One region of the Streptomyces sp. NPDC005402 genome, then DNA from elsewhere that is predicted to be linked to it. Evidence: predicted binding sites of a transcription regulator. Region 1 holds the regulator's gene; each other region holds the start of a gene.
The links. The regulator HrcA, encoded in region 1, represses chaperone genes, less so after heat shock. The targets are predictions, from matches to a motif close to TTNGCACTCNGNNNNNCNGAGTGCNAA.
Positions count from the first base shown of each region.

Region 2: a site for HrcA is predicted at 1,738-1,764, ahead of groL (chaperonin GroEL). Genes of this name have one in related genera too.
Region 3: a site for HrcA is predicted at 4,480-4,506, ahead of groES (co-chaperone GroES). Genes of this name have one in related genera too.

Region 1 covers NZ_JBEXFB010000006.1:346,429-352,022, reverse strand. Annotated here, with positions in the region: gene ABZT02_RS14500 (nitronate monooxygenase) at 1-437, opposite strand, end outside; gene dnaJ (molecular chaperone DnaJ) at 624-1,763, opposite strand; gene hrcA (heat-inducible transcriptional repressor HrcA) at 1,764-2,780, opposite strand; gene ABZT02_RS14485 (MBL fold metallo-hydrolase) at 2,931-3,659, shown strand; gene ABZT02_RS14480 (DUF3097 domain-containing protein) at 3,694-4,506, shown strand; gene ABZT02_RS14475 (Uma2 family endonuclease) at 4,484-5,062, opposite strand; gene hemW (radical SAM family heme chaperone HemW) at 5,163-5,594, opposite strand, start outside.
Region 2 covers NZ_JBEXFB010000018.1:54,176-59,769, forward strand. Annotated here, with positions in the region: gene groL (chaperonin GroEL) at 1-1,575, opposite strand, end outside; gene ABZT02_RS30525 (cold-shock protein) at 2,065-2,271, opposite strand; gene ABZT02_RS30530 (MoaD/ThiS family protein) at 2,715-2,990, opposite strand; gene thrC (threonine synthase) at 3,024-4,304, opposite strand; SAM riboswitch class I at 4,320-4,478, opposite strand; gene ABZT02_RS30540 (glucosyl-3-phosphoglycerate synthase) at 4,627-5,571, shown strand.
Region 3 covers NZ_JBEXFB010000003.1:217,273-222,866, reverse strand. Annotated here, with positions in the region: gene ABZT02_RS06825 (cell wall-binding repeat-containing protein) at 1-1,439, shown strand, start outside; gene ABZT02_RS06820 (methyltransferase domain-containing protein) at 1,417-2,610, opposite strand; gene ABZT02_RS06815 (polysaccharide deacetylase family protein) at 2,702-3,637, shown strand; gene ABZT02_RS06810 (polysaccharide deacetylase family protein) at 3,634-4,425, shown strand; gene groES (co-chaperone GroES) at 4,651-4,959, shown strand; gene groL (chaperonin GroEL) at 5,072-5,594, shown strand, end outside.

The sequences.
Region 1 (5,594 bases):
GTCCCGGCGCGGCGCAGCGACTCCAGGGCGTCGCTGCTCGGGATGCCGAAGTGGAAGGAGGCCACCGGCACGGGGTTGTCGAGCAGGACGGCGAGCTTGGCGTCGTAGCCGTCGTCACGTCCGCTGTCCCGGTCGCCGAGCTCGGTGTCGTACCAGGTGGCCTCGCCGGCCAGCTGGTGGGCGTAGACCTCGACGGCCGCCGGGTCGGCGTACTCGGGCTGCGGCATGAAGAGGTTGACCCCGAAGGGCCGCTTGGTCAGTCCGCGCAGCTGCTTGATCTCCTGGTACATCCCGTCGGCCGTCTTGTACCCGGCGGCGAGGAATCCGAGCCCGCCCGCCTCGGACACGGCGGCGGCGAGCCGCGGCACGGAGACGCCGCCCGCCATGGGCGCCTGCACGATCGGATGAGGGAAGAGATCGGTCAGTGCGGAGGACATGACGGCATGTTGTCACGTCCTCCGAACAAGTCCGAATCCGACCTTCGCACGGTTAGGTACGCCCGTCGCACGGCTCAGGTACGACCGTTGAACGCGTCCTTCAGCCTTGAGAACAGCCCCTGCTGCCCGGGCTGACTGTGTCTGCCCGGGGGACGACCCCCGGACCCCCGGCAGTCGTCCCGCAGCTCACGTACGACCGTTGAACGCGTCCTTCAACCGTGAGAACAGCCCCTGCTGCCCGGGTTGGAACTGCCCCGTGGGCCGTTCCTCGCCGCGCAGCTTCGCCAGCTCGCGCAGCAGGCGCTCCTGCTCCGGGTCCAGCTTGGTCGGGGTCTGGACCTCGACGTGGACGATGAGGTCGCCCCGGCCGCCGCCGCGCAGGTGGGTGACGCCCCGGCTGTGCAGCGGGATCGACTGGCCGGACTGGGTACCGGGCCGGATGTCGACCTCCTCCATGCCGTCCAGCGTCTCCAGCGGCACCTTCGTGCCGAGCGACGCCGCCGTCATCGGGAGCGTGACCGTGCAGTGCAGATCGTCACCGCGCCGCTGGAACTGCGAGTGCGGGAGCTCGTGGATCTCGACGTAGAGGTCACCGGCGGGACCGCCACCGGGGCCGACCTCGCCCTCACCCGCGAGCTGGATCCGGGTGCCGTTGTCCACACCGGCGGGGATCTTCACGGTCAGCGTGCGGCGCGAGCGGACCCGGCCGTCGCCCGCGCACTCCGGGCACGGGGTCGGGACCACGGTGCCGAAGCCCTGGCACTGCGGGCACGGGCGGGACGTCATGACCTGGCCCAGGAAGGACCGGGTCACCTGGGACACCTCACCGCGCCCGCGGCACATGTCACACGTCTGCGCGGAGGTGCCCGGCGCCGCGCCCTCACCGCTGCAGGTGGTGCAGACGATCGCCGTGTCGACCTGGATGTCCTTCGTGGTGCCGAAGGCCGCCTCGTCGAGCTCGATCTCCAGGCGGATCATCGCGTCCTGGCCGCGCCGGGTGCGCGAGCGCGGACCCCGCTGCGACGCCGTACCGAAGAACGCGTCCATGATGTCCGAGAAGTTCCCGAACCCACCGGCCCCGAAGCCGCCCGCGCCACCGCCGCCGGCCTGCGAGAGCGGGTCGCCGCCGAGGTCGTAGACCTGCTTCTTCTGCGGGTCCGACAACACCTCGTAAGCGGCGTTGATCTCCTTGAACCGCTCCTGGGTCTTCGGATCCGGGTTGACGTCCGGGTGCAGCTCGCGCGCGAGCCGACGGAACGCCTTCTTGATCTCATCCTGCGACGCGTCGCGGCGCACGCCGAGAACGGCGTAGTAGTCCGTGGCCACTTACGACTCCGCCAGGATCTGTCCGACGTACCGTGCCACTGCGCGTACCGCTCCCATCGTTCCCGGGTAATCCATGCGGGTCGGTCCGACCACGCCGAGCTTGGCGACTGCCTCGCCGCCCGAACCGTAGCCGACCGACACCACCGAAGTGGAGTTGAGTCCCTCGTAGGCGTTCTCGTGACCAATACGTACGGTCATGCCCGAATCCCCTGCCTCACCAAGGAGTTTGAGGAGGACGACCTGTTCCTCCAGGGCCTCCAGGACGGGCCGGATCGTGAGGGGAAAGTCATGTCCGAAGCGGGTGAGATTGGCGGTGCCGCCGATCATCAGCCGCTCCTCGTTCTCCTCGACGAGCGTCTCCAGGAGAGTGGAGAGCACTGTCGAGACCGTACCCCGGTCCTCGACGTCGAAGCCTTCGGGCAGGTCCTCGACCAGCTGCGGCACGTCGGCGAACCGGCGCCCCGCGACCCGGCTGTTGAGCCGGGCCCGCAGATCGGCGAGCGAGGCCTCCCCGAAGGGTGCCGGGCAGTCGACCATGCGCTGCTCGACCCGGCCGGTGTCCGTGATCAGCACGAGCATCACGCGCGCGGGAGCGAGCGAGAGCAGTTCCACATGCCGCACGGTCGAGCGGGTGAGGGAGGGGTACTGCACGACGGCGACCTGCCGGGTGAGCTGCGCGAGCAGCCGCACGGTCCGCGCCACGACGTCGTCGAGGTCCACGGCGCCGTCGAGGAAGTTCTGGATGGCGCGCCGCTCGGGCGCGGTCATCGGCTTGACGCCCGCCAGTTTGTCGACGAACAGCCGGTAGCCCTTGTCGGTCGGGATCCGCCCCGCGCTGGTGTGCGGCTGGGCGATGAATCCCTCGTCCTCCAGGACCGCCATGTCGTTACGGACGGTCGCAGGGGAGACTCCGAGGTTGTGCCGCTCGGTCAGGGCCTTCGACCCGACCGGCTCCTCCGTGCCGACGTAGTCCTGGACGATGGCGCGCAACACCTGAAGCCTGCGTTCACTCAGCATCGCGCACACCTCCAGAAGTCGTTCCCTTGGCGCCTTGCCTGGCACTCTGTCCGTCCGAGTGCCAGCGCTCCCCGGCCAGTGTACGGCGGTGGGGTACTCCCTGGGCAAGGCTGGTCCTGGTGTGACGGGTTGTAGGGCTAGCGTCGCGGTATGACGGTGACTTGGGAAGAGCTCGGGTGGGAGCGGGTCGCGACCGGGGTGGGGCGGTGCCGGCTGCCGGGCTGGGACTGTACGGCGGGCCTGGTGATCGGCGAGGGCACGGCCCTGTCGGTCGACGCGGGCTCCTCTCTCGCGGAGGGTGCACGCCTGCGCGCGCAGGCCGGGGAACTGGCCGGCCACCGTGTGACCCATCTCGCGCTCACCCACCCCCACTTCGACCACGTCTTCGGTGCGGCGGCGTTCGCGGGGGCGGAGGTGTTCGGCGCGGTCGGCGTGGAGACGGTGCTGACGGGGCGGCTGGGCCGCGCGGAACTGCGGGCGGACGCGGTGCGCAACGGACTGGACCCGGCCGCGGCCGACGACGCCGTGGACGCCCTGGTGTCTCCCCGGCATCACGTCTCCGGCGAGTGGACGCTCGACCTCGGCGGCGGCCGCCAGGTCCTGCTGGCGAACGTCGGTCCCGGCCACACGGCCCACGATCTCGCCGTCCTCGTCCCCGGCACCCCGGAGGTCGTCTTCTGCGGCGACCTGGTCGAGGAGTCGGGCGAACCACAGGCGGGCCCGGACTCCGTACCGAGCCACTGGCCCGCCGCGCTGGACCGGCTGCTTGAGCTGGGCGGTGAGGACGCGCTGTACGTACCCGGTCACGGAGCGGTGGTGGACGCGGGGTTCGTGCGGGCGCAGCGGGACGCGCTGGCGGCCCGTTTCGGCGTGTCGTAGTGATCCCCCGCGTGGTTCTCCTATCGTCATCCGAATGCGCCAGTACTCCGCCGACCTGACTCCTCCGTGGAAGAAGCCCAAGCCGGTACCCGAGGTGCCCGCCGAGCCCGGCCTGGTGGTCGAGGAGCCCGGCACCGGCTTCTGCGGCGCGGTGATCCGCTGCGAGGCGGGCACGGTGACCCTGGAGGACCGCTTCGGCAAGCACCGGGTGTTCCCGCTGGAGCCCCGCGGCTTCCTCCTGGAGGGCCGGGTGGTGACGCTGGTGAAGCCGTCAGGCGGTCCTGTACGACCCTCCCGTACCGCGTCCGGCTCGGTGGCCGTGCCCGGCGCACGCGCACGCGTGGCCCGCGCCGGCCGGATCTACGTCGAGGGCCGCCACGACGCGGAACTGGTGGAGAAGGTCTGGGGCGACGACCTGCGCATCGAGGGCGTGGTCGTGGAGTACCTGGAGGGCGTGGACGACCTGCCGGCGATCGTGGCCGAGTTCGCACCGGGCCCGGACGCCCGCCTCGGCGTCCTGGTCGACCACCTGGTGCCGGGCAGCAAGGAGTCCCGTATCGCCGCGTCGGTGACCAGCGAACACGCACTGGTCGTCGGCCACCCGTACATCGACATCTGGGAGGCGGTGAAGCCGTCGTCCCTGGGGATCGAGGCGTGGCCTCGGGTACCGCACGGCCAGGACTGGAAGACGGGCGTGTGCAAGGCCCTGGGCTGGCCGTCGGAGAACACGGGCGCGGTGTGGCAGGCGATCCTGAAGCGGGTGGGGTCCTACCGGGATCTGGAGCCGGAGCTGCTGGGGCGGGTGGAGGAACTGATCGACTTTGTCACGGGTAGCGGTGGGGCCTGACTCCGGGAAACGTTCCGAAATCGCTGGTGTCCATTTCGAGCCCCAGTTCCTCCAAGGGCAGAGGTGCCCCGAACTTCGTGACCTGCTGCCGCTCGTAGTCGGCGTTCTCTCCCTTCCCGCTGGGCCTCGTCAACAGGACGCACTGCGCCATGATCGGGTCGACGATGAGGTAGGCAGGCACCATTCCAGCGGCGTAGATCGAGCGTTTGATTTCATAGTCCCGCTGGACACTGGTCTTGGATACGACCTCGACAACCATCGTGATCAGGCGGCACGGCAGCAGCCGTCCCGAGGCAGGCATCGCCTCACGCTCGAGGACCACCAGGTCCGGCACTGGCTCACTGGCTTCGTCGAGAATGTCGACGTCCTGGGTCTGCAATCGCGACCATCGCTTACGCGGGATCTGGTCCAGCACGTCCTCGATGATCATGTTGTGCACAAGATCAGGGCTGGCCATCATCACGATTTCCCCCCGGAGAAGCTCGACCTTGACACCCTCGGGAGGCTCAAGCTCCTCGAAGTACTTGGTCATCCCACGCTCGTCCACAGCGGTCATCTCCGTGGCCCTCCACATCCGCCGCGTACTTTTGACGGCAGCCTAAGGACCAGGTTAGGGATCGAACCGGCATTCCGCACCGGTTCACTCCGCCGAGTGATCAATCCACCAAGTCCCTGACCACCGCGTCCGCCAGCAACCGCCCCCGCAGGGTCAGCACAGCCCGTCCCTCCTCGTAAGGCCCGCCCTCGAGCAGCCCCTCCCCCAGCGCCCGCCGAGAAGCGGCCAGCCCCTCCTCGCGCAGCAGGGACAGCGGCACCCCCTCCCGCAGCCGCAGCTCCAGCAGGATCCGCTCGACCCGCCGGTCCTCGTCGGACAGCAGCTCCCGGCCCGCCCCCGGCGACCTCCCCGCCGCCAGCGCCCCCGCGTACGCCCCCGGATGCTTCACGTTCCACCACCGCACCCCGCCCACGTGCGAGTGCGCTCCGGGACCGGCCCCCCACCAGTCCGCGCCCCGCCAGTACAGCTCGTTGTGCAGGCACCGGCCCGCGTCCGAGGTCGCCCAGTTCGACACCTCGTACCAGTCGAAACC
Region 2 (5,594 bases), on a different contig from region 1:
GGCCTTCTCCGGCTTGTCGGCGATGACGGCCTCGGTGGTGAGGAAGAGCGCGGCGATGGAGGCGGCGTTCTGCAGGGCAGAGCGCGTGACCTTCGCCGGGTCGATGATGCCCTCGGCGATCATGTCGACGTACTCACCGGTCGCGGCGTTCAGGCCGTGGCCGACGGGCAGGTTGCGCACCTTCTCGACGATGACGCCACCCTCGAGACCACCGTTGACGGCGATCTGCTTGAGCGGGGCCTCCAGCGCGAGCTTCACGGCGTTGGCGCCGGTCAGCTCGTCACCCGAGAGGTCCAGCTTCTCGAAGACGCTGGAGGCCTGGAGGAGCGCCACGCCACCACCGGCGACGATGCCCTCCTCGACGGCCGCCTTGGCGTTGCGCACGGCGTCCTCGATGCGGTGCTTGCGCTCCTTGAGCTCGACCTCGGTCGCGGCACCGGCCTTGATGACGGCGACACCACCGGCGAGCTTGGCCAGGCGCTCCTGGAGCTTCTCGCGGTCGTAGTCCGAGTCGCTGTTCTCGATCTCGGCGCGGATCTGGTTGACCCGGCCGTTGACCTGGTCCGAGGACCCGGCACCGTCGACGATGGTGGTCTCGTCCTTGGTGATGACGACCTTGCGGGCGCGGCCCAGGAGGTCCAGGGTCGCGTTCTCCAGCTTGAGGCCGACCTCCTCGGAGATGACCTCGCCGCCCGTGAGGATGGCGATGTCGCCGAGCATGGCCTTGCGGCGGTCACCGAAGCCCGGGGCCTTGACGGCGACGGACTTGAAGGTGCCGCGGATCTTGTTGACGACCAGGGTCGACAGGGCCTCGCCCTCGACGTCCTCGGCGATGATCAGCAGCGGCTTGCCCGACTGCATGACCTTCTCCAGGAGCGGGAGCAGGTCCTTGACGGAGCCGATCTTGGAGTTGGCGATGAGGATGTAGGGGTCGTCGAGCGACGCCTCCATCCGCTCCATGTCGGTGGCGAAGTACGCCGAGATGTAGCCCTTGTCGAAGCGCATACCCTCGGTGAGCTCCAGCTCCAGACCGAAGGTCTGGGACTCCTCGACGGTGATGACGCCTTCCTTGCCGACCTTGTCCATCGCCTCGGCGATGAGCTCGCCGATCTGGGTGTCGGCGGCGGAGATGGAGGCCGTGGAGGCGATCTGCTCCTTGGTCTCGACATCCTTGGCCTGCTCGAGCAGAGCGGCGGAGACGGCCTCGACGGCCTTCTCGATACCGCGCTTGAGGGCCATGGGGTTGGCGCCGGCGGCTACGTTGCGCAGGCCTTCCTTGACCAGGGCCTGCGCCAGAACGGTCGCGGTGGTCGTACCGTCACCGGCGACGTCGTCCGTCTTCTTGGCGACTTCCTTGACCAGCTCGGCGCCGATCTTCTCGTACGGGTCCTCGAGCTCGATCTCCTTGGCGATGGAGACACCATCGTTGGTGATCGTGGGGGCGCCCCACTTCTTCTCGAGGACGACGTTGCGGCCCTTGGGGCCGAGCGTCACCTTCACGGCGTCCGCGAGCTGGTTCATGCCGCGCTCGAGGCCGCGCCGCGCCTCCTCGTCGAACGCGATGATCTTGGCCATGTGAAGTGGTCCCTCCAGGACTGGGGGTGATTCCTTCGGACCGCGCCCGCGCCCGCGACGGACGGCTCGCCGGCCTGTGGATCCTTGCCCCACATGGCCTGCGGGCCTCACCGACCCGGTCCATCTTTGTCACTCTCACCTTCAGAGTGCTAACGCCAATGATTAGCACTCGGCATGGTCGAGTGCAAGCGCCTCTCGGCTATCGGGCCACCTCTCCGGCCGTCCGCCCACCCCACGGGACCCACACCGACCCGCACCACGAGCCCCGGGCGGACCGAGCCCGACCGACACCGCCGCCGTTGACGACGCCCGCTCCGCCACGCGGCCCGGCGGAGCGGTCTTCGTGCCGTGCGGCACGCGGGCGGGGGTGTCGGGCGGTTGGGTCGGGCGCCCGGACATGCCGGAGGGCCCGTACCCATGACTCCCCATGGGGTACGAGCCCTCCGAATGAAGAACGAAGAACGACGCTGTTGTTACCCGGCGCGTGCTTCAGCCAGTCGCGAGACGGACCATGTCCGCCTGCGGCCCCTTCTGACCCTGCGAGATCTCGAACTCGACCCGCTGGCCCTCTTCAAGGGTGCGGTAGCCGTCCATCTGAATCGCGCTGTAGTGGACGAATACATCCGCACCACCGTCGACCGCGATGAAGCCGTACCCCTTCTCCGCGTTGAACCACTTGACGGTGCCCTGAGCCATGCCTAACTCCCCTATTACTGGCCCTTGCACGGACCCACACTTCATGGATCCGGGTCAGACCTCACCCCCCACATGGTTGGGGGCGTGCGCCGGAACGCGTCGACCGCGGCTGAATGTATCTGTCCAACTGCCGTCTGCAACAGGTCAATCGGACGAGAATTCTGGACGGACGGGGTCCGGAATGTAGCGAGAATTCGCCTGAATTCGGGGCAAGTCGGGCCCCATAAAGGACACATAAGGCACATAAGACGCGCACACTTTGGCTACTTCTCATCGCCTGCGAAGCGAGAACTCATATGCATGCGGCATGAAGAGAGCCGCAGCTTCCCCAACTGTACCGCGCTCAACCATAGAGAATTGCCCCCTCCGCTTCTCTCGCGGAGAGGGCAATCGGATGAACACTCGGTAATTACTGTTACCGAAGGTAATGACCAGTCATACGGTCACCCGCCGGCGACCGCCGGGATGATGGACACGCCGGCCCCGTCGGGCGTCGCCGTCTCCAGCCCCTGCTCGAACCGCACATCGTCGTCGTTCACGTACACATTCACGAACCGCCGCAGCTTGCCCTGGTCGTCGAGAACACGCGCGGCGATACCCGTGTGGTTCTTCTCCAGATCGGCGATGACCTCGGCGAGGGTTCCCCCCTCGGCCTGCACCTCGGCCTGCCCGCCGGTGTAGGTGCGCAGGATGGTGGGGATACGGACGGAAACGCTCATGTTCAGACCTCCGGTCAGGTAAACGAACAACGACTACGCGAGGCCGGCCTCACGGAACGAATCAAGGTTGGGGCGAATGGTCGCGGTCAGACCCGTACCCGCCACCGCGTCCAGCGTCTTGAGCCCGTCGCCCGTGTTCAGCACAACGGTCGTCTTCGTCGGGTCGAGCAGCCCGTTCTCGATCAGCTTCTTCGTCACACCCACGGTCACCCCACCCGCGGTCTCCGCGAAGATGCCCTCCGTGCGCGCGAGCAGCTTGATCGCGTCGACGACCTGCTCGTCGTTGACGTCCTCCACCGCCCCGCCGGTACGACGCGCGATGTCCAGCACGTACGGGCCGTCCGCGGGGTTGCCGATGGCCAGCGACTTGGCGATGGTGTTCGGCTTCTGCGGCCGGACCACGTCGTGGCCCGCCTTGTACGCCACCGACACCGGCGAGCACCCCTCGGCCTGCGCGCCGAAGATCTTGTACGGCTTGTCCTCGACGAGCCCGAGCTTGATCAGCTCCTGCAGACCCTTGTCGATCTTCGTGAGCTGGGAGCCGGAGGCGATCGGCACGACCAGCTGGTCGGGAAGCCGCCAGCCCAGCTGCTCGCAGATCTCGTACGCCAGGGTCTTGGACCCCTCCGCGTAGTACGGCCGCAGGTTGACGTTGACGAAGCCCCAGCCCTCGCCGGCCGGGTCGCCGATCAGCTCGGAGCAGAAGCGGTTCACGTCGTCGTAGTTGCCCTCGATGCCGACGAGCTCGCCGCCGTAGATCGCGGCCATGACGACCTTGCCCTGCTCCAGGTCGTGCGGGATGAACACGCAGGAACGGAAGCCGGCCCGGGCGGCCGCGGCACCCACCGCACCGGCCAGGTTGCCGGTCGAGGAGCAGGAGAGGGTGGTGAAGCCGAAGGCACGCGCTGCTTCCAGGGCCTGCGCGACGACGCGGTCCTTGAAGGAGTGCGTCGGGTTGCCGGAGTCGTCCTTGACGTACAGGCCGCCGGTGACGCCGAGCTCACGGGCGAGGTTGTCGGCCTTGACGAGCTGGGTCCAGCCGGGGTTGATGTTGGGCTTGTCCGCCACGTCCGCGGGGACGGGCAGCAGCGGGGCGTAGCGCCAGATGTTCGCGGGTCCCGCCTCGATACGCTTGCGGAGCTCCTCGGTGTCGTAGGCCGAGAAGTCGTACGCGATCTCGAGCGGGCCGAAACACTCCTCGCAGGCGAAGACGGGGCCGAGCGGGACGCGGTGGCCGCATTCGCGGCAGCTCAGCGCCGCGGCGGGACCCAGATCGACGGAGTTCGTGGTGCTTGCAACAGTCTGCGCAGCCATGGAGGCGAGGCCCTTTCCTCATCTTCCTCACGACGCACTTCGCCGTGAGACGGATTTGGCACCTTCCCTAATCGGGAGCCTCGCGGAGACGATCGTCAGCGATCGCTACGAGAACCGACTGGAGGGTTGCCGGGGCTTCATCGGGCCGTATCCCTCTGCCCCTCTGGATGAGCGGTATGAAGTTGTGAACGGCGGGCCACCCTGGACATGCGATGGTCATCCGCGTTGTTCAAGACTGTAACCGACGACCGGGACAGTTGAGATAGTCGTCCGAACGGCGAGATGGATCACACGCAGATCACACGCAGAGGAGCCGCGCACTGTGCTGAACGAAGTCGAGCGCTGGCTGGCCACCCGGTCCTGGTCCGTGACCGATCGCCCGCTCCACCGGATCATGGCCGCGAAGCGGAGCACGGGTCGGACCGTCAGTGTCGTCCTGCCCGCGCTCAACGAGGAGGAGACGGTCGGTGACATCGTCGCCGTGATCCGTCATGACCTCATGCAGCAGGTCCCGCTCGTCGACGAGATCGTCGTCGTCGACTCGGGATCGACCGACCGCACGTCCGAGGTCGCCGCCGCGGCCGGTGCGCGGGTCGTCCACCGCGACGAGATCCTCCCGCGCATACCCGCCGTGCCCGGCAAGGGCGAGGTCCTGTGGCGCTCCCTGCTCGCCACCACCGGGGACATCGTCTGTTTCATCGACGCCGACCTGAAGGAGTTCTCCTCGGAGTTCGTCTCCGGCATCGTCGGCCCGCTGCTCACCGACCCCGGGGTCGACCTGGTCAAGGGCATGTACGACCGTCCCCTGGGCGGCGCCGCCGGGCAGGGCGGCCGGGTCACCGAGCTCATGGCGCGCCCGCTGCTGAACATGCACTGGCCCCAGCTGGCCGGTTTCGTGCAGCCGCTGGGCGGCGAGTACGCGGCCCGGCGCTCGTTGCTGGAGCAGCTTCCGTTCCCCGTCGGCTACGGCGTCGAGCTCGGCATGCTGGTCGACGCCCTGCACCTGGTCGGCCTGGACGCCCTCGCCCAGGTCGACGTGGGGGTGCGCAAACACCGTCACCAGGACGGGCAGGCCCTGGGCCGGATGTCCGCCGCGATCTACCGCACCGCCCAGCTCCGGCTGGCCCGCGGCCATATGATCCGACCCTCCCTCACCCAGTTCGAACGGGGCCGGGACGGCTTCGAGCCGCGCACGTACTCCGTGGACACGGAGGAGCGGCCGCCGATGGTGGAGATCGCGGAGTACGCGGAGCGGAAGGTCGCGTGACCGGGCCACGCGTTCCGTATACG
Region 3 (5,594 bases), on a different contig from region 1:
CCGAGCAGCCCGCCTTCTCGCCCGACGGCACCAAGCTGGCCTTCGTCCGCAAGGACACCGACGGCAAGCTCCAGGTCTTCACGGCGAAGAGCGACGGCACCGAGGTCAAGCAGGTCACCACCGGCCCGGGCTACTTCGTCAACCCGTCCTGGTCGCCGACCGGCACGCGCATCGTCTTCGACGCGCACACCACGGGCGACAGCACCGACGTGCAGACCACCGCGTACGTCGACCTGGCCACCGGCGTTCTCACGACGGTCCCCGGCACCCCGCAGGGCTCCAACCCCAGCTGGCAGCCGCTGCGTCAGAACACCACCGCGCGCGTCTGGGGCTCCGACAGCTACACCACCACGGTCGCCGGTTCCCGCTGGACCTGGAACAAGGTGGGGCAGCACGTGCCGGGCCTGATGGACGCCAAGGCCGCGGTACTGACCAACCGGGACAGCACGGCGTACGCGCTCACCGCGCCCGCGCTGGCCGGCAAGAAGCAGGGACCGGTCCTGCCGACCCCGAAGACCGGCCTGTCCTCCGCGGTGAAGGCCGAGCTGAAGCGGGTGCTGAAGCCCGGCGCGAACGTGTACCTCCTCGGCAGCACGTCCGTCCTGAGCAGCAGCGTCACCTCCCAGGTCAAGGCCCTCGGCTTCACGCCCAAGCGGCTGACCGGCGCGGACCGCTTCGCGACCTCGGTCGCCGTGGCCAAGACGATCACCACCGGTCCGAAGTACGTCTTCCTGGCCTCCGGCACCGACGCCTACGCGTCCCTCCCGGCGGCCGCCGCGGCCGGCGCCGACGGCACGAGCAGCGCGGGCGGCCTCGTCCTGACCAACGGCAAGAAGCTGTCCTCGTCGGTGAAGTCGTACCTCAACGGCCTCAACCCGAACAAGACCATGGTCATCACGGTGGGCGCGGACGCCAAGTACGCCCTGACCCACTCGTCGTTCTCCCGGTGGCCCTCGTCGTACTCGTACTACCCGATCACGAGCGGCACGAAGGAAGGCCTCGCGGTCAACCTCGCCAAGTTCTGGTGGAGCGCGCCGGGCAATGTCGCCCTCGCCTACTCCGGTTCCTGGCGCGACGGTCTGTCCGCGGCCGCGGCGATGAACGTCTTCGGCCCCGTGCTGTGGACCTCACGCCCCGCCCTGTCGAAGGAGGTCGCGAGCTATCTGCTCCGCGAGTCCGCGAGTGTCAACTCCGCGATCGCCTACGGCGGCACGGGCTCGGTGACGGCGGGCGCGCTGAGCACCGCGGGCGCCGCGATGGCCGCGAGCAGCAAGCAGGTCGCCTACACGCCGTACTACAACGGCAACGAGCCCGCGAGCACCCGGATGAGCAGCCAGGCCCTGCGCGCCGGTGACGGCCCGTCCGCCACGGCGGCACGGCCGGGCCCGGTCGGCGCCGACCCGCACCTGGAGCCGCTCAGGACCGTCCAGCACCAGTGACGGCCCTCGCGGGGGCGCCGATCAGCATCGTCGGCGCCCCCGCGACCCGGGTCAGGAACACGGTCGCCGCGTGCGGCCCCTGCGGCTTGGGGAGAGCCTTCCGCCGCAACTCCTCCGGCTCGACGGCCGACCCCCGCTTCTTCACGGTCAGGATCCCGACCTGCCGCTCCCGCAGCAGCGCCTTCAACTTCTTCACGTTGAAGGGGAGTTGGTCGGTGATCTCGTAGGCGGTGGCGTACGGCGTCGCAAGCAGGGAGTCCGACGTCACGTACGCGATGGTGGCGTCGACGAGCCCGCCCTGGACCTGCTCCGCCACCTCGGCGACCAGATGCGCCCGGATGGCGGCACCGTCGGGCTCGTACAAGTACCGCCCCACGGACCGGACTTGGGGGTCGGGGAGCCCCCGGCCGAGCAGCGTCCGTGGGCCCGGCAGCAGCGTCGCCCGGACCGCCCCCGGCGCGGTGCCGAACCACAGCACCGCCTCCTTCACGTCCCCGCCGTCGGAGATCCACTCCGCCTCGGCCTCTACCGGAACCGCCTCGTGCGGGATGCCCGGCGCGACCTTCAACGCCGCGTGCGGGGCCCTGAGAGCCGCCTGCACGGCCCATGACAGCGGCGGCGAGTAGGCCTCCGGATCGAAGATGCGGCCCCGCCCGCCCCGCCGCGCCGGATCCACGAACACGGCGTCGTACGCGGCCGTGTCGACCTCCGTGACATCCGCCTCCCGTACGTCGATCAGGCCGGCGAGTCCCAGCGCGTCCGCGTTCGCCCGCGCGGCCGCCGCCGTCAACGGGTCCCGGTCCACCGCGAGGACCCGGATCCCGGCGCGGGCCAGCGCGATCGCGTCACCGCCGATCCCGCAGCACAGGTCCGCGACGGAGGTGACCCCCAGGGCCCGCAGCCGCTCCGCCCGGTAGGCCGCCACGCTCGCCCGCGTCGACTGCTCGACCCCGTTCGGCGTGAAGAACATCCGCTCCGCGTCGCCGGATCCGAACTTCGCCACCGCCCGCTGCCGCAGCCGGGCCTGGCCGAGCGCCGCGGAGACCAGTTCGGCGGGGTGCTCGCGGCGCAGCCGGGTGGCGACGGCGAGTTCGTCGGCGGGGGCGGTGCCGCGCACTTCGTCGAGGAGGGCACGGCCCTCGGGGGTGAGGAGGGAGGCGAGGTCGTTCACCGGGTCATTGTGGGCCAGTCGGTGGACGGTCCGCTTCCGAGCGGTGGTGTCGGCCCGGGTGCGACGCCGTGACCTGCGAGGATCCGGCGCCATGGGAACAGTAGGACAAAACTATAAAAATGGTGCATTGACGGTGTCGATCCGCGGCGGACTCGTCCTCCTGGCCGTGGCCGCCCTGATCTCCGGCTGCGCCCGTCCGGCCGCGACCGACGCCCGTCCGCAACGCCCCCTCAAGGCACCCCCGGCGCCCGCCGCCGACCTCCAGGCCGACAAGGCCGTCGTCCGGGCGGCCAGGCTCCGTGCCGAGCAGGCCCAGATCGCGGCCGCCCGGCGCTGGGGTCTCAGGACGCCCCCGCTGACGGCCCCGCCGGCGCCCGTGACCAAGCCCCGCATCACCACCCGTCGCGGATTCGAGGTCGACGGCCACGAGGAGAAGGGGCTGCCGCCGGTCTTCACCACGATCCCCACCGAGCAGAAGATCGTCTTCCTCACCATCGACGACGGTGCGGAGAAGGACCCCGCGTTCCTGCGGATGATGAGCGACCTGAAGATCCCGTACACCGCCTTCCTCAGCGACTACCTGATCAAGGACGACTACAACTACTTCCGGAAGATGCAGGACAGCGGGGTCGTACTCAACAACCACACGCTGCACCACCCCTACCTGCCCGGGCTGTCGTACGCCCGCCAGAAGCGCGAGATCTGCGGGATGCAGGACGTCATGGAGAAGCACTACGGCACACGGCCCGCACTCTTCCGCCCGCCCTACGGCAACTACAACGAGAACACCCTGCGCGCGGCCGGCTCCTGCGGCATCAGGTACGCGCCGATCTGGAACGAAGAGGTCTTCGTCGACCACTGGGAGTACCGCGAGGAGGACCAGAGGATCCACCCCGGCGACATCGTGCTCAGCCACTTCCGCGGCCGACAGGACTGGAAGGGCACGATGACCGACATGGTCCGCCGCTTCCTGGACAAGGTCACGGCCGAGGGATACGCCGTCGCACGCCTCGAGGACTACCTGTGAGACCGCGGACCGTCATCGCCGCGGGGCTGGCGGCCGTACTCCTCGCCGGCTGCGCCCAGTCCGTCGACCCCATCGAGCGGCTGGGGAAGAAGGCGGCGCAGCGGGTGGGGTCGCACGGGCCGGCCGGGGCGGACGGACGGCCGTACCGCCACTGGGGCCTGACGGCTCCGCTGCCCGCGCCCCCACGGGTGCCGGCCCGCGCGGCGGTCGGCCGGGGAGGCCTGCCACCGGTCGTGCGGCGTGTCGAGACGCCCGACAAGGTCGTCTTCCTCACCTACGACGACGGCGCGGAGAAGGACCCGCGGTTCGTCGACCTGGTCCGGGAACTGCGGCTGCCCGTCAGCATGTTCCTCACGGACAGCGTCGTCGGCCCCGGGTACGGCCATTTCGCGCGCCTCCAGTCGGTCGGCGCGAACATCCAGAACCACACCCTCGACCACCCCGCCCTGCGCGGCCTGCCGTACCCCGGCCAGCGCGCCGAGATCTGCGGCCAGCAGGAGAAGGTGCGCTCCCGCTTCGGGATCCGGCCGCGGCTGTTCCGGCCGCCCTACGGCACGTACGACCGCACGACCCTGCGCGCGGCGGCCGACTGCGGCCTCTCGGCGGTGGTGCTGTGGAGCGTGTCGCTGCGGGGCGGCGCGCCGCAGCGGCCGCTGCGGGCGGGAGACATCGTCTCGGTGGCATCGGGCGAGGCGGCGGGACCGACCCTGACGGAACGCACGACGAGGGTGCTCCGGGAGATCCAGCGACGGGGGCTGACGGTGGGACGGCTGGAGGACTATCTGTAGCGACCGCCGACGGCTCGCCTGTTGCGGCCGATCTGACCCTCGTCTCGTGGCGAATTGGCACTCCGCTTGACCGAGTGCTAATCGCGGTCATAGTCTCGGGTCTGGCACTCCCCCCTGGAGAGTGCCAACACAGCGACGGGCAGGTCCGGCACCCGCGACGACGGATCGACCTGGTCGCCACCTCAGACAGTCAACCCCGTGATCTCCGAAGGGGGAGGTCGGATCGTGACGACCACCAGCTCCAAGGTTGCCATCAAGCCGCTCGAGGACCGCATTGTGGTCCAGCCGCTCGACGCCGAGCAGACCACCGCCTCTGGCCTGGTCATCCCGGACACGGCGAAGGAGAAGCCCCAGGAGGGCGTCGTCCTGGCCGTGGGCCCGGGCCGCTTCGAGGACGGTAACCGTCTTCCGCTCGACGTCTCCGTCGGCGACATCGTGCTGTACAGCAAGTACGGCGGCACCGAGGTGAAGTACAACGGCGAGGAGTACCTCGTCCTCTCGGCTCGCGACGTGCTCGCGATCATCGAGAAGTAATTCACCCCAGCATTTCTCTGAGCTGCGCCCCTGGCCCCCGCGACCACTAACAAGCCGGGCGCCCGGGGCGCAGTCTCTTTTCACCTAGATTTCCGAGAGGGCTCACGCTCCCATGGCGAAGATTTTGAAGTTCGACGAGGACGCCCGTCGCGCCCTCGAGCGCGGCGTCAACAAGCTTGCCGACACGGTCAAGGTGACGATCGGCCCCAAGGGCCGCAACGTCGTCATCGACAAGAAGTTCGGCGCTCCCACCATCACCAACGACGGCGTCACGATCGCCCGTGAGGTCGAGATCGAGGACCCGTACGAGAACCTCGGTGCCCAGCTGGTGAAGGAGGTGGCGACCAAGACCAACGACATCGCGGGTGACGGCACCACCACCGCCACCGTGCTCGCCCAGGCGCTCGTGCGCGAGGGCCTGAAGAACGTCGCCGCGGGTGCCTCCCCGGCCGCCCTGAAGAAGGGCATCGACGCCGCCGTCAAGGCCATCTCCGACGAGCTGCTCGCGACCGCGCGCCCGATCGACGAGAAGTCCGACATCGCGGCCGTCGCCGGTCTGTCCGCCCAGGACAGCCAGGTCGGCGAGCTCATCGCCGAGGCGATGGACAAGGTCGGCAAGGACGGTGTCATCACCG